Regions from separate parts of the Ruegeria sp. O11 genome, predicted to be linked through region 2. Evidence: riboswitches for the same ligand, from Rfam matches in the RefSeq annotation. Region 2 holds a riboswitch; each other region holds the start of a gene.
The links. Region 2 has a riboswitch for cobalamin ahead of ACRZ91_RS12070 (hypothetical protein). Riboswitches for the same ligand answer to the same signal wherever they lie in the genome.
Positions count from the first base shown of each region.

Region 1: another riboswitch for cobalamin. It lies ahead of ACRZ91_RS00315 (DUF1636 family protein); the one in region 2 lies ahead of ACRZ91_RS12070 (hypothetical protein).
Region 3: another riboswitch for cobalamin. It lies ahead of ACRZ91_RS19015 (DUF4198 domain-containing protein); the one in region 2 lies ahead of ACRZ91_RS12070 (hypothetical protein).
Region 4: another riboswitch for cobalamin. It lies ahead of ACRZ91_RS19740 (DUF1636 family protein); the one in region 2 lies ahead of ACRZ91_RS12070 (hypothetical protein).

Region 1 is NZ_JBQERS010000001.1:65,698-69,077, forward strand. It holds gene cobW (cobalamin biosynthesis protein CobW) at 1-825, opposite strand, end outside; gene ACRZ91_RS00315 (DUF1636 family protein) at 822-1,202, opposite strand; cobalamin riboswitch at 1,288-1,490, opposite strand; gene ACRZ91_RS00320 (NAD(P)-dependent oxidoreductase) at 1,636-2,583, shown strand; gene ACRZ91_RS00325 (glycosyltransferase family 2 protein) at 2,875-3,380, shown strand, end outside.
Region 2 is NZ_JBQERS010000005.1:101,770-105,149, reverse strand. It holds gene ACRZ91_RS12080 (DNA polymerase III subunit gamma/tau) at 1-84, opposite strand, end outside; gene ACRZ91_RS12075 (protein-tyrosine phosphatase family protein) at 255-758, shown strand; gene ACRZ91_RS12070 (hypothetical protein) at 762-1,169, opposite strand; cobalamin riboswitch at 1,257-1,477, opposite strand; gene ACRZ91_RS12065 (alpha/beta hydrolase family protein) at 1,599-2,450, shown strand; gene rsgA (ribosome small subunit-dependent GTPase A) at 2,493-3,380, opposite strand, start outside.
Region 3 is NZ_JBQERS010000014.1:92,078-95,457, forward strand. It holds gene ACRZ91_RS19010 (aldehyde dehydrogenase family protein) at 1-1,184, shown strand, start outside; cobalamin riboswitch at 1,297-1,499, shown strand; gene ACRZ91_RS19015 (DUF4198 domain-containing protein) at 1,630-2,415, shown strand; gene cbiM (cobalt transporter CbiM) at 2,422-3,033, shown strand; gene ACRZ91_RS19025 (cobalt ABC transporter permease) at 3,030-3,380, shown strand, end outside.
Region 4 is NZ_JBQERS010000016.1:27,448-30,827, reverse strand. It holds gene ACRZ91_RS19750 (ABC transporter substrate-binding protein) at 1-911, opposite strand, end outside; gene ACRZ91_RS19745 (ABC transporter ATP-binding protein) at 928-1,713, opposite strand; gene ACRZ91_RS19740 (DUF1636 family protein) at 1,710-2,066, opposite strand; cobalamin riboswitch at 2,305-2,512, opposite strand; gene ACRZ91_RS19735 (catalase family protein) at 2,845-3,380, shown strand, end outside.

The DNA.
Region 1 (3,380 bases), on a different contig from region 2:
GCGTTCGATCTTGGCGACCAGATCCAGCGGATCAGTCTGTTCCGGCAGTTCGACGATGATGCTTTCAAAATCGTCATGCTCGTGATCGTGATGACCATCATGATGGCTGGGACGCGCTTCCATGTCGTCCTCGGCGGCAGCTTCAAGGCCCAAGACAACGCGCACGTCCACGACACCTTCGGCGACTTCGACGACGGGTAGGGGGCGAGGGGCTTCGGCCGCGATGACCTCTTTGGCTTTGGCGACACCTTCGGGACCGGCCAGATCCGGCTTGGTCAGCAGGATGATGTCGGCGCAAGAGATCTGATCTTCAAACACCTCCGATAGTGGCGTCTCGTGGTCGATCGACTCATCGGCAAGGCGCTGGGCGTCTACCGCTTCGACATTGGGTGCGAACCGACCAGCAGCGACAGCTTCGGCATCGGCCAAAGCGATCACGCCGTCGACTGTGATTTTCGAGCGAATGTCTGGCCAGTCGAACGCTTTGAGCAGCGGCTTAGGCAGGGCCAGGCCCGAAGTTTCGATCAGAATGTGATCGGGGCGCGGCTCCAAGGCCATAAGCGCTTCGATCGTGGGAATGAAATCGTCGGCCACAGTGCAGCAGATGCAGCCATTGGCCAGTTCCATGATATTTTCTGCTGGGCAATCCGGGATTGCGCAGGATTTCAGGATATCGCCATCGACACCCACATCGCCGAACTCATTGACTACAACAGCCAAGCGCTTGCCTTGCGGGTTCTGCATCAAATGCTTGACCAGCGTCGTTTTGCCCGAGCCCAGAAAGCCGGTGATCACGGTGACGGGCAGTTTTTCGAGATTGCTCATTTCAGCGCTCCAATCGGGGGAATACGGGCCGCGCAATTCTTGCGGAAGTGTTCGGGGCGTTCACGCCATTTGACCAGCCCGTCCTCGGTCTGAAGGTACTTGGTGGCACCTTCAATGATGGTTTCGACGTGATCGGTTTCGCTCAGATGCTCATAGACGAATGTCCATCGATCAGGTCCACCACGCAGCACGATAGAACAGCCCTCATCGCAGTTTGAAAGGCATTCTACTGCTTTCAAGGTGATGCCCTCGGGCAGGGTGGCCTGTTCAAGCGCTTTGTGCAGCAATGTGCCGGGGCGTTGGGCGTCGTCTTCGACGGGTAGGCCGCGACGACAGGTGGTGCAGACCAGCAGTTCGACCGGTGTGGTGTCGGTCATGTCTCTCATCCCCCCAAATCCTCTTCGTGGGGGACGGGGTTTCATGCGGGCCGATCAAAGCCCCACACCGGAACACCCCGTCCGGTTTCATCTTCGGGCGTTGGCAGGTCTCCCGGCTTGCGGATGTCAGAGCGGTGCTCTGTCGGATGTCCCGCCTTCCCGGCATTCGCCAGTGGCTTGGGCACCCTCTCCGGTCACGGTCGCGGGGGCGGCTGCGTTTGACGGAAAATCCGCTGACGCATTCCCTTTTCATCTGCTGCTGCAGACACCAACACTTGGCTCTTGGGACAGCATCACCCCCCTTGTCAAGCGAGTCTCGCTCAACTGTGCGTACAGGGGCAAAAAAGCGACCTCTGAGGGTCGCTGGACGGCATGACTTAGGTCAACGGGCGTGTTGGCATGTGCATGGAAAGACGAACAGGGAGAGCGTCATATGAAAGTAGGCTTCATCGGGCTGGGAAACGTGGGCGGAAAATTGTCGGGCTCGCTGCTGCGCAATGGGATTGACCTGACCGTTCATGACCTCAACCCTGATCTTGTGTCTGGTTTTGTCGCGCAGGGTGCGAAGGCAGCTGAAAGCCCCGCTCAATTGATGCGGGATTGTGACGCCGTGATTACCTGTCTGCCATCTCCTGCCGCCTCGGACGCGGTAATGCAGGAGATGCTGTCCGAAGTGACATCCGGTAAGATCTGGATGGAAATGTCCACCACCGACGAAGCGGAAGTAAAACGATTGGGTGCTTCGGTGATCGAACGTGGGGGGGCTGCAGTCGATTGCCCGGTATCGGGCGGATGTCATCGGGCGGCTACGGGCAATATTTCGATCTTCGCAGGTTGCGATCGGGAAACATTTGAGCGCATTCTGCCGTTCCTGACGACGATGGGGCGCCGCGTTTTGCACACAGGCGATTTGGGATCGGCCTCAGTGTTGAAGGTGCTGACAAACTATTTGGCAACCGCAAATCTGATCACTTGCGCCGAGGCTTTGGTGACCGCAAAGGCCGCAGGGATGGATCTTGGCACGACCTATGAGGCAATCAAAATTTCATCGGGCACATCATTTGTACACGAAACGGAAAGCCAGGTGATCCTGAATGGGTCGCGCGATATCTCATTCACCATGGATCTGGTCAAAAAAGACATCGGTCTGTTTCAGGAGGTCGCCGACCGCGCCGGGGTGCCGCTGGAGATAAACCCGGTGATGATGGAAATCTTCGACGACGGAATCGCACGTTACGGTGACCGGGAACTTTCCCCCAACATTATCAAACGCCTTGAGGACGCCACGGGGCTGGATATCCGTGCTCCGGGGTTCCCCGCGGAAATGCAGGATGATGAGCCGGAAGAGCCGGGTTACGAAGTGGTTCCTCAGAATCGGTAAAACATAATGTGCTGATGTTCATGAAGAGTTTCGTTTGATGATGCCACGGCTATCTGCGGTTCGGAGGTGGCAATTCGGATTGTCGCAGGAAAGCTCTGATGAAGTCGTCGGTTAACTCAATTTTAGCAAACGCTGAGTGCATATTGAGTTCCATCAATTTCATCAGATCCTCCTGGGGCGCTGAGCGCGGTAGCCAGTTATTCCTGGGACTTGCTGCGTTGGACAAATTCCGGAGGCTATTCTAAACAGATCAACAATAGTCCGATAATGGCACAGGCAAGAGTTTAACTTATGGGAAACGAGACCTTTCTCATCGTGACGACGATGAAGAACGAAGGGCCATTTATGATCGATTGGGTGGCTTACAACCGCGCAATCGGGTTCAATGATATCCTGATCTACACCAACGACTGTTCTGATGGCACAGATGTCATCGGTGATCGGATGCAGGCCTTAGGCTGGGCGCATCATGAGCGCAACAAGATCGGACCACGCGCTGCGCCCCAGAACCGGGCTTTTACCCGATCTCGCAGTCATCCGAGCTATCAGTCCGCAAATTGGATCATGAGCCTGGATGTGGATGAATACATCAATATCCGTTTGCCTGAAGGCAATGTTCAGTCACTGGTAGAGGCAAGCGGTGAAGCTGATGCAATATCGATCTGTTGGCGTATGTTCGGAAATGCCGGCTTAAATGACTTTGTCGATCGACCTGTCCCTGAGATGTTCTTTCAGGCGGCCACCGAAGACAGCTACCCCCATCACCGGACGAAAGGTTTCAAAACGCTATTCCGAAA
Region 2 (3,380 bases):
GTCCTGACCGACCAGATCGGCAAAGGTTTCAGGACGGTATTTGCGGGCAAGAACCTGGTAGGCGGGGCTTGGCGTATCGGTCATGTCTGCTCTGTCGGATTCGAGTTACGCCGCAGCGTAGAGGCCCCCGCTGCCCGCGTCCACAGCAAGCCGCGAGGATTTTCATTTTGGATTGCTGGCCGACGCGGTTAATATCGTACAGTCTAAGACCAGCCAGAAAGATTTTCTGATCAGCGTTTCGGGGGGAGCGTAGAATGGCTCAGATTGTTATCCATGCACTTCAAGTGGGCGGGGGCACGCTTGCGTTAACTTCAATGCCAGGGCGAGGAGGAGACTATTCCGGTGATCTTGATGCGGTTACCGGATGGAAGCCCGGCCTTATTCTGTCAATGACTACCGAGGTCGAGATGATCCTTGATGGCGCCAGGGATTTTGGGGCCGATGTTCGCAGCCGCGCTTGTCGCTGGGTTCATCTGCCAGTCGAGGATTACGGTATACCTTCCGACGACATTGATATGCGCTGGGTGGATGCCAGCGAGTCCGCTCGCCACGCATTATCGGGTGGAGGCCGAGTACTAATCCACTGCAAAGGCGGATGTGGCCGTTCTGGTATGGCTGTATTACGCTTAATGGTCGAGTGTGGAGAGCACCCGGACGAGGCATTGAATAGATTGCGAGCGTTACGCCCATGTGCAGTTGAAACCGACGCGCAGCTGCGCTGGGCGACTGCGCCTGCCAGTGTCTTGGTAGCCGAATAGCGATCAAGCCGACGGACGGTATTCAGCCTGCGCCCGAGTACTTCCGCCCAGGGTTAACACTTCCAGCATCGCGCAAGGCGGTCGGGACAAGGTGCCTCCAGGGATGGGGTGCGAGTCCGTGCCAAACATCAGGTCTGCATAGCTGTCCAGATGGTCGATCGCGACGTCTGAATCGGCATCACAGAACACTCGGGTTTCTTCGGGACCGGAGCGAAATCGGGCGGTGCACCCACTGGCGCAATGAGTCAAATCGCAGCTTCCTTCGATTCCGAATCCTGCGGTGGTCGTGGGGCCAGCTTTTCCAACCGAAGTGGCCAGTGCCCGTGCCAGTCGTGCCAAAGCGGGGCAGTTTTTCCCGGTCCGTTGGCAAATTGTTGCCGAGAATTTATGCGTGTTGGTCTTCCAGATCATTCATGCGCCCTCCGCGCAGGGCAGGGGCATCAATCAGGAGGGACAGCATGCATGCGGTCTTGCCCTGCCCGGACACCCCGCCCGAGTTTCAGTTTCGATTTGATGGCAGGTCTCCTGACTTGCGGGTCATTGCTTTGCCGACCTTCCCGACCTTCAAGGCCAGTGGCATTTCGACATCGCTCTCCGCTTACAGTTGCGGGGGCAGTCTCGGACTGGGTTCGTTCCGGTTTTATCCGGGCAGAACCGCACCGTGTTCCCTTTTCATCCCGGCCCAGTTGGGCGCGAGAACCATCACGTCATCGCTAGCGGTACAATCGTTCGGGAGTCAAGAAGATTGATGATGGCATGTGACGCACGGTCCAGCCACGTCAACCTTGACTCGGCGCGCCTTGGGTGAACTGATCGGTTCAGTTGATTTCAGAGGGCACCATGTTGGACACACAGCAAGCGGTTGTCACCGAGGACATTCAGTTTCAGTCCGGCCCGGCAATACTGTCGGCACGGCTCTATCACCCTGTCGCAGAACCAGACAAAGTTGTTGTGATCAACGGCGCAACCGGTGTGCCCAGAGATTACTACCAGCATTTCGCAAGTTGGCTTGCAAAAGCGCACGGCATGGCCTGCCTTACCTATGACTACAGGGATTTTGGTCACTCTCTGACAGGCTCACAAAAGCAATCGCGTGTCACCATGGCGGATTGGGCGCTGATCGACATTCCGGCTGCACGGACCGAAATGCGGCGGAGGTTTCCACAGGCCAAGCTTTGGAGTATCGGGCATTCTTTGGGCGGGATGTTTGGTCCGGTCCAACCCGATATCAATCAGATCGACAGGATGATCTGTGTCTGTTCCGGTCTGGTTACGCTGAGGGATCATCCTTGGCCTTACCGTGCTTTGGCGACGTTGTTCTGGTACGGTCATGCGCCCCTGGCGGTACATTCGCTCGGGTATTTGCCTGGAAAGGCTTTGGGTTTTGGAACAGATCTGCCATCCCAAGTTTACTGGCAATGGCGCAAATGGTGCACAGCGCCCCAAAGTTATGTACCCGAAATCGGAGACACCTTGCCGGCAAACCGCTGGGCCGACATGGGCAGGCAAGTTGACATATTCGCCTTTGAGGATGATCAGGTTGTGCCCCCCCCCAGGCGGTTTGGCGGCTTGCCGACCTCTATGGTTCTGGCGCGCGGCGCCATCTGCTTTCGGCAAATGAATTCGGGTTATCCGAAGTCGGCCATATCGGCGCGTTTGCCCGGCGAAACGCTGCCGTCTGGCCCCGGTTGATCGCCTGAAATGCTGGGCACCGGTAACCGGTGCCCAGAAAGGTCACAGTCCCTTGCGGGATTTTTTCTCGTGCATCACGCTGCGCACCATTTTCCCAAACGCTTTGTCGCGTGCGCGTGCCTGTGCCACCGAAGCCGAATTGTGCTGATCTTCGCGACACAGCTTGTGCCATCGGTCCAGCCGTGCGGGATCAAGTGCCCCGGTTTCGATTGCAGCCTGTATCGCACAGCCGGGCTCGGTGTCGTGCTGACAATCAGAGAATCGGCAGTTCAGGCTCAGGTCAGAGATGTCCGAGAATACCTCGTCCACACCCTCTTGCGCGTCCAACAGGCGCAACGCACGCATACCGGGTGTATCGATCAACCAACCTCCGTTGCTCATTCGATGTAACGCACGTGCTGTTGTTGTGTGCCTGCCACGCGCATCATCTTCGCGAATGCCTGCGGTGGCTTGATCCTGTCCAGTCATCCCGTTGGCGAGTGTCGTCTTGCCAACGCCAGACGATCCGACCAGGGCGCTGGTCTGTCCCTTCGGGCACCACGACAGGACCTGTTCGATATCGGACTGATCCAAGGCATTTACGGCCAAAACTGTCAGAAACGGGGCCAGTGACTGGGCCTGTTCGACATAAGCAATTGCGTTGTCGCAGGTGTCCGACTTGGTCAGAACGATCACCGGATAGCTGCCTGCCTGATGGGCCAGCGCAAGATAGCGCTCTAGTCGGGGCAGGTTGAAGTCGGCATTGCAGGAACTGACGATGAACAGCACATCCACATTGGCCGCGATTAACTGTGCTGCGACGCCTGTGCCCGCAGCCCGGCGCTGCAGCAGGCTGCGCCGTTCCAGAACACTGCGTATGCGTTTGTTTTCATCGGTCAGCACCCAATCTCCGACGGCAAAAGCACCAGTTGGTTGGTCTGGGGAGAGTAG
Region 3 (3,380 bases), on a different contig from region 2:
TTGCGATGCTGATCGCCAGCGAAGGTGGCAAACCCTTGATTGACGCGCGCATCGAAGTGGCACGTGCTATTGATGGTGTCGAACTGTGTATCCATGAAATCGGGCAGATGGCGGGCCGGGAAATACCGATGGATCTGACAGCAGCAGGATCGGGTCGGATTGCCTTTACACAGCGTGAACCCATCGGCGTTGTGGTTGCCGCAAGCGCGTTTAACCATCCGTTGAACTTGATCGTACATCAGGTGGCCCCGGCTGTGGCCACTGGATGCCCGGTCCTCGTCAAACCGGCGCTTGATACACCACTGTCATGCGAAGCATTTGTCGACATCCTGTATGAGGCTGGCCTGCCAAAGGAGTGGTGCCATCTGGCGATTTGCCAAAATGATGTAGCTGAACGGATGATCACGGACGCGCGCGTCGGAATCTTTTCTTTCATCGGATCGGCACGTGTCGGGTGGATGCTGCGCTCGAAGCTGGCGCCGGGGACGCGATGCGCGTTGGAGCACGGCGGAGCGGCGCCAGTTATCATCGATGAGACAGCCGACATTGATGCCATGATCCCCTTGTTGACCAAGGGTGGATTTTATCATTCCGGTCAAGTTTGTGTCTCGGTTCAGCGTGTTTTTGCTCCATCAGGGATGGCGGAAACGGTCGCTCGAAAGTTGGCAGAAGCCGCCTCAGCGTTGAAGGTGGGTGATGCCCGTGACGCCAGAGTGGAATGTGGGCCACTGATCCGTCCGGGTGAAGTTGATCGAGTAGAACAATGGGTAGACGAAGCGGTTGCGGGAGGTGCCCGCGTAATGACAGGGGGTAAACGGCTGGGCCGAACGACCTATGCACCGACTGTCCTTCTAAACCCACCCGCTGATGCGAGCGTGTCCATCTCCGAAATCTTCGGGCCGGTTGTCTGTGTTTATGAATATGATGATCTTAGTGCTGCATACGACGCTGCAAACGGCCTTCCTTTTGCATTTCAGGCGTCGGTCTTTACCAAATCCCTGGATACAGCAATGCAAGCTGTGCGGTATTTGGACGCCACGGCCGTAATGGTGAACGATCATACTGCTTTTCGGGTCGACTGGATGCCATTCGCGGGTCGCCGTCAATCAGGGTACAACACCGGCGGTATCGGCTACACCATGCATGACATGACGCAAGATAAGATGGCTGTAATACGGCTGTGATGAAGCTGTCAGGATCAATCCGATACTGATCGAGCGCATGTGTGTACTCAAATTTCGCAAATGGCCCGCTTAGTGACGGAAACGATTGTTGACCGCGCTTTGCATGTTCTGGCATGAACACGCCATGTTCGGTTCCGGGGGATTCCTCTGGGAGCAATAGGGAATGTAGTGCGGCGCTCTTCGCGCCAAATCTGCAACTGCCCCCGCAACTGTAAGCGGCGAGCGCGGCTGACAATGCCACTGGGATATCCCGGGAAGGCCAGCATAGCGCCCTGACCCGCAAGTCAGGAGACCTGCCGAACACGCGCCCTCGGAAAGGGTGCTCATTGTCGGCGACGGGGTGTGCGCTGTATCCGTTTGTCTCGGTCGACGAACGGACGCGGGCCCTCCCCAAGTCAAAACCAAATATGTGCCGGGGAAGGCGCGACCTGAGAAGGACTGAGTTTTGAAGAAGTTGTTTTTGGCAGCCGCAGCTGCTGCAGTGATGCCTACGTTTGCGAGCGCTCATTTCCTACTGGAATACACAGAAAACACGATTATCGAGCGACCCGGTGCTGTGCCGGTAAAGCTGATATTCTGGCACCCGTTTGAAGCCGGTCATGTGATGACGCTTGAAAAACCGGAAGAATTCTATGTGATCCACAACGGCAGTAAAACCGATCTGCTGGACACATTGGAAGAAACCACATTTGACGGCCCAGACAACAGCGCCAAGGCGTTCAAAGGCTCGGTCCCGGTGAAGCGTTCGGGCGACTATGTGGTGGTGACCGTTCCTGCGCCTTACTACGAAGAATCTGAGGACATTTATATCCAGCAGATCACCAAGGCCTATCTGAACCGAAATGAACTGCCCACCGACTGGGATCAGCCGCAAGGTCTGGCAACAGAAATCCTGCCGCTGAACAAGCCCTACAACATCATTGCGGGCTCTACTTTCACGGGTCGCGTGCTGAGCGAGGGCAAACCAGTTGCACGGGTCGAGATTGAGATCGAATACATCGCCGCCGCCCCTGACCTGAAAGGCACGGGCGCCGCTGCACCGACAGTGTCACCGCTGCCAGGTGGTGCGCTGGTAGCGATTTCGGACGAGAATGGCTATTTCAGTTTTGGTGTACCCAAGGCCGGTTACTGGGGTTTCGCTGCTCTGGGCTCTGGTCCGAAAACCGAGCATGAAGGTAAAGAGCTGAGCCAGGATGCCGTAATCTGGATCCGCGCCTGGGATCTGGAGTAAGCCCTTATGCACATTGTAGATGGTGCTCTTTCGAACCCTGTCGTAGTCGGCGGTGCGATCGCTGCTGCAGGCGGGATTGCAATGGGGCTGAAGTCGCTGGATCTGGATCGCATTCCCACAGCGGGTGTTCTGTCAGCCAGTTTCTTCGTTGCTTCGCTGATTCATGTGCCGATTGGCCCATCTTCTGTGCATCTGATCCTGAACGGCCTGGCCGGGCTTTTGCTCGGTTGGGCCGCCTTTCCAGCTTTGTTCGTAGGGCTGCTGTTACAGGCTGTATTCTTTGGATTTGGCGGATTGACTGTGCTTGGGATCAATACGCTGAATATTGCCCTTCCGGCGGTACTGACCTGGATGATCTTTGGCCGCCTCACCGCCCGAGGCTCACCCTTTCAGGGGGCGATTTGGGGCGGTATCGGGGGGGCGTTCTCAGTCGCAGCCACAACCGCGTTTGTTGCCGTTTCACTGGCGATGTCCGGTGAGGCGTTCCTGCCTGCGGCCAAGCTGGTGTTTTTCGCCCATATACCGGTTATGGGCATTGAAGCCATGCTTACGGGGTTTGCCGTGATGTTGGCGCGCAAGGTGAAACCGGAACTGTTCAAAAAGGCGGTTTTAACATGAAACAACTGGTTGTTATTGCCACGCTGATGCTCACACCGATTTCGGCCCTCGCACACAAGGTCATCGCGGGGGTTTTCCCCGCTGGCGAAGCGATCGAGGGTGAGCTGGGGTTTTCCAATGGCGATATGGCAAGCGACCAGGAAGTTTTCGTCTACGGCCCCGATGGTGCTGAACTAGGTCACACCGTTACCGATGGAGACGGGTTCTTTTTGTATATCCCCACAAAACCTGTTGCGCATACCTTCAAGGCCGATCTCGGCGCGGGCCATGTGGCTGAAGTGACCATGTCCGCAAACGAGGTGGCCGAAATCATGGGAGTTGCCGTTGAGGTTGCCGAGATCGGTGCT
Region 4 (3,380 bases), on a different contig from region 2:
GAGATCGCCTCAATATTTGCGGGGCCAGGTGTCAATTCTTCGTACCGCAAGCCGATCCAACGCTCATTCTTGACGGCATCTGTCTGCGACATCACCGGATGCTCTTGCAGGAATTTGAAGGTATCTGCCGCGCCGTTGCCGGTCTGATAATCCAGCAGCACCAGGAATTCGGGGTTAGATGCGGCCACGGCTTCCCAGGAACTACGCCCCCAGCTTGTATCCATGTCATGGGTGACATTCTCACCACCCGCCGCAGCGATCATAGCATCGGGAATGGCAAACTTCCCAGCAGTGAACGGTGCATCCGCCGGACCATCCAACAAGAAAACTCGAGGTTTCGGCAACTCGGTCGTTTGCGCCTCGATCGCGGCCAATTCGTCTTTCCATTCGCTCACTAGCGCCTCGGCCTTGTCCTCGACCTGCATAACCTTGCCAAGACGCAGAACATCGTCAAACAGCAGGTCCATGCTGGACTCGGGGCGATCCTTGTCCAAATGCACACAGCTTTCGGTCAGGATCATGGTTTTGATCCCGAAGGGTTCCAATGTGTCTGGTGTCACATCCCCACCCGGTTTCATTCCATAATACCAGCCCGCGAAAAACAAATCTGGGTCCGCTGCGACGAGATTCTCAACAGTGGGGTATTTCGGCGCGAGCTCCGGAATGTCACCCCGCAAGGTATCGAATTCCGGGCTGGTCTTGTACCAGCCGGTGATCCCGGTGAGGCCGACGATCTTGTCCTGTAGCCCCAAAGCAAAAGCCATATCCGTCATGTTCATGTCATGCACGACCAACCGTTCCGGCAACGTCTCAAACACAAGGGGTTCGCCGCAATTGTCCACGGTGACTTCCTGCGCTGCAGCGCTGCTTGCAATGGCAGTGACCAAAGCCACGGACCAGATGTGTTTCATCAATATTCTCCTGAGTTTATGTAGAAACAGTGGTTCTTCGGATATCAAGAGCCGGTATCACGCGACCCTCATGGTGAAAGCACAGATAATCCACGCCAAAGGTTTCACGGACCCGTTCGGGCGTCAGAACTTCGGCGACCGTGCCAAATCCGGTCAGGCGCGTGGATTTCATCAAAGCAACATGTGTAGCGAATTCAGGGATCATGACCAGATCGTGCACGATCATTACCACTGTGACCCCAAGATCAGCGACCAGCGATAGCATCCGCCCCTTTGCGTCAGGGTCCAGATGATTTGTGGGTTCATCGAGAAACAGCAATGAGGGGTTTTGTGCCAAGGCGCGCGCAATATGCGCACGCTGACGCTCGCCCCCAGAAAGCTGAGCCATCCGCTTTTCTGCCAATGGAGCCAGATCGGTGAGGTCAAGTATCCGGTTCAGTTCGCACGCATGATCTTCGGCCGAGCGATCTGCGCGAATGGGAATCTGACCCAATGCCACATAATCACGCAGTGACAGACGCCCGTCAGGAAATTCCTGCTGGCTGACAACGGCTATCATGCGGGCGCGTTCATTTGCGGATAGGTGCTTGAGGCTTTGTCCATTCATACGCACATCCCCCAATGCCAGTGCCTCGGCACCACAGAGTAGATTCAAAAGCGTTGTTTTACCTGCCCCGTTCGGACCAGCGATTGCAAGAATAGCGCCTTCGTCCAAGGCGAACGAAACGCCTTGCAACAAGATATCTCCGTTAAGCGCGTAATATTCCAGATTTTCGGCAATCAGAAAGCTTTGCTTGGTCATAGCGCTTCCTCAAGCTCAATACGCGGCAGGCGTGAGAGAGTTTTTGTGAACAATGCCCGTGGCCGATCAGTGGCATTTGTCCAACCATCGCCACTGCGCAGATACTGATGGGCAAATTCAACGATCGCGTCCAAATCTTCATCTGTAGAAATGTCACCAAATAGATATTGTGCTTTGCCAAAGGACTGAAAGCCGATGGTGGTTGGCCTTTCACAACCCGCCATACAATTCACAGAGCGGATCACAAATTCCCTCGGCAATCTATGCTTCAACGCCTGGGGTACTTTGTTTGCACTTTCGCCACTTCTGCAGCTCGCGCAGACAAGAAGGATATGATCAACATTGTTCGTCATCTCGCCACCGTTTATTGCGCAATTAAGGTTTTTGCAATGTTATATCGTAACACATTGAATATTCTGAACACCGCTTTGGGCACCCCGCGTCGGCGGTTCACGTTGTCGACAATGTATTGATCAGCGATTTTCGCATTTCTCACTCCGCTTGTTTCCAAGCGCAGACGGAAGCTGCCAGTCGTGTGCACACGTGTGAAACGTGCCATCAATACCTCCTTCCAGGACGCCCCGCCCCGGGTTGGTTGAACAATTGATGGCAGGTCTCCTGACTTGCGGGTCCGCGCTTGGCCAACCTTCCCGACCCTTGGGGTCAGTGGCTATTTGGCATAGCTCACCGCTTACAGTTGCGGGGGCAGTTACGGAATTGGCGCCGCTTGGCATTCCTCACCGTATTCCCTTTTCATCCCTCTGACGTATCGTTGGGAACCATCTGCTGCCTGAGTGCCCGAGATCAAGAAATGCGTCAATAACTTTCTGTCAGCTTAAGTCTTCGAAGGTAAGCCAACGCAACGCCAGCGAATACGGCGCCAACCGTGTCCGTTTTGAAGTCGTAAATCGATGGATCCCACCCTACCAACTATTGACCGGTATACTTCATTCTGACGCGAAAACGGCTGTTTGAGATCAAAAGGAATGAGGCAAAAAGGCTGCCATAAGTCACTTCGTTTGAAAGAAAACCCAAAAAGGGTTAATCTGCGGGCATTTAGAAGGGGCTGGCTGTCGGATATATTTGTAGAGGTTAATTATTGCCTGGGCTTGCTCGGGAAAAGGGGGTTCGTTGACACATTCTTTGCCAAACACTTCACCTGAAGACGTGGTTGACGATATCATCGATCAGAATTTTGAAGTGATCGCGAAGTGGAAAGGTCGAAGGTTAAGAGCGCAACATGGGCGCAGCCATGGATGTGTCAAAGCCACTTTCACAATCCGGGACGATCTGCCGGAAAGGTTGCGCCATGGCCTTTTCGAAAAAGCAGCAAGTTATTCTGCAGCAGTTCGCTTTTCCAACGGTGCGCATCTGGACGATCGTAAAACCGATGCCCATGGAATGGCGGTCAAACTATTTGATGTGCCGGGCACCAAACTGATCGACGTCGAGGCACTTTCACAACTCAACATCTCGCAAATCAGCGATGAGTTTGACTTTGTTCTTGTCGATCAGGACACTTTCCCCAGCTACCTTTCCGACGACTATGAACGGCTAAGCAGCCTGATCGCCACGCTGCAAGCCCTCCAGCACGCGGCAAATAAGCGTCGCAGCTGGTCATTGAAGCTGATCGCTCGAGGGTTGGTGGCCCTGTTTCGCGCATTTGC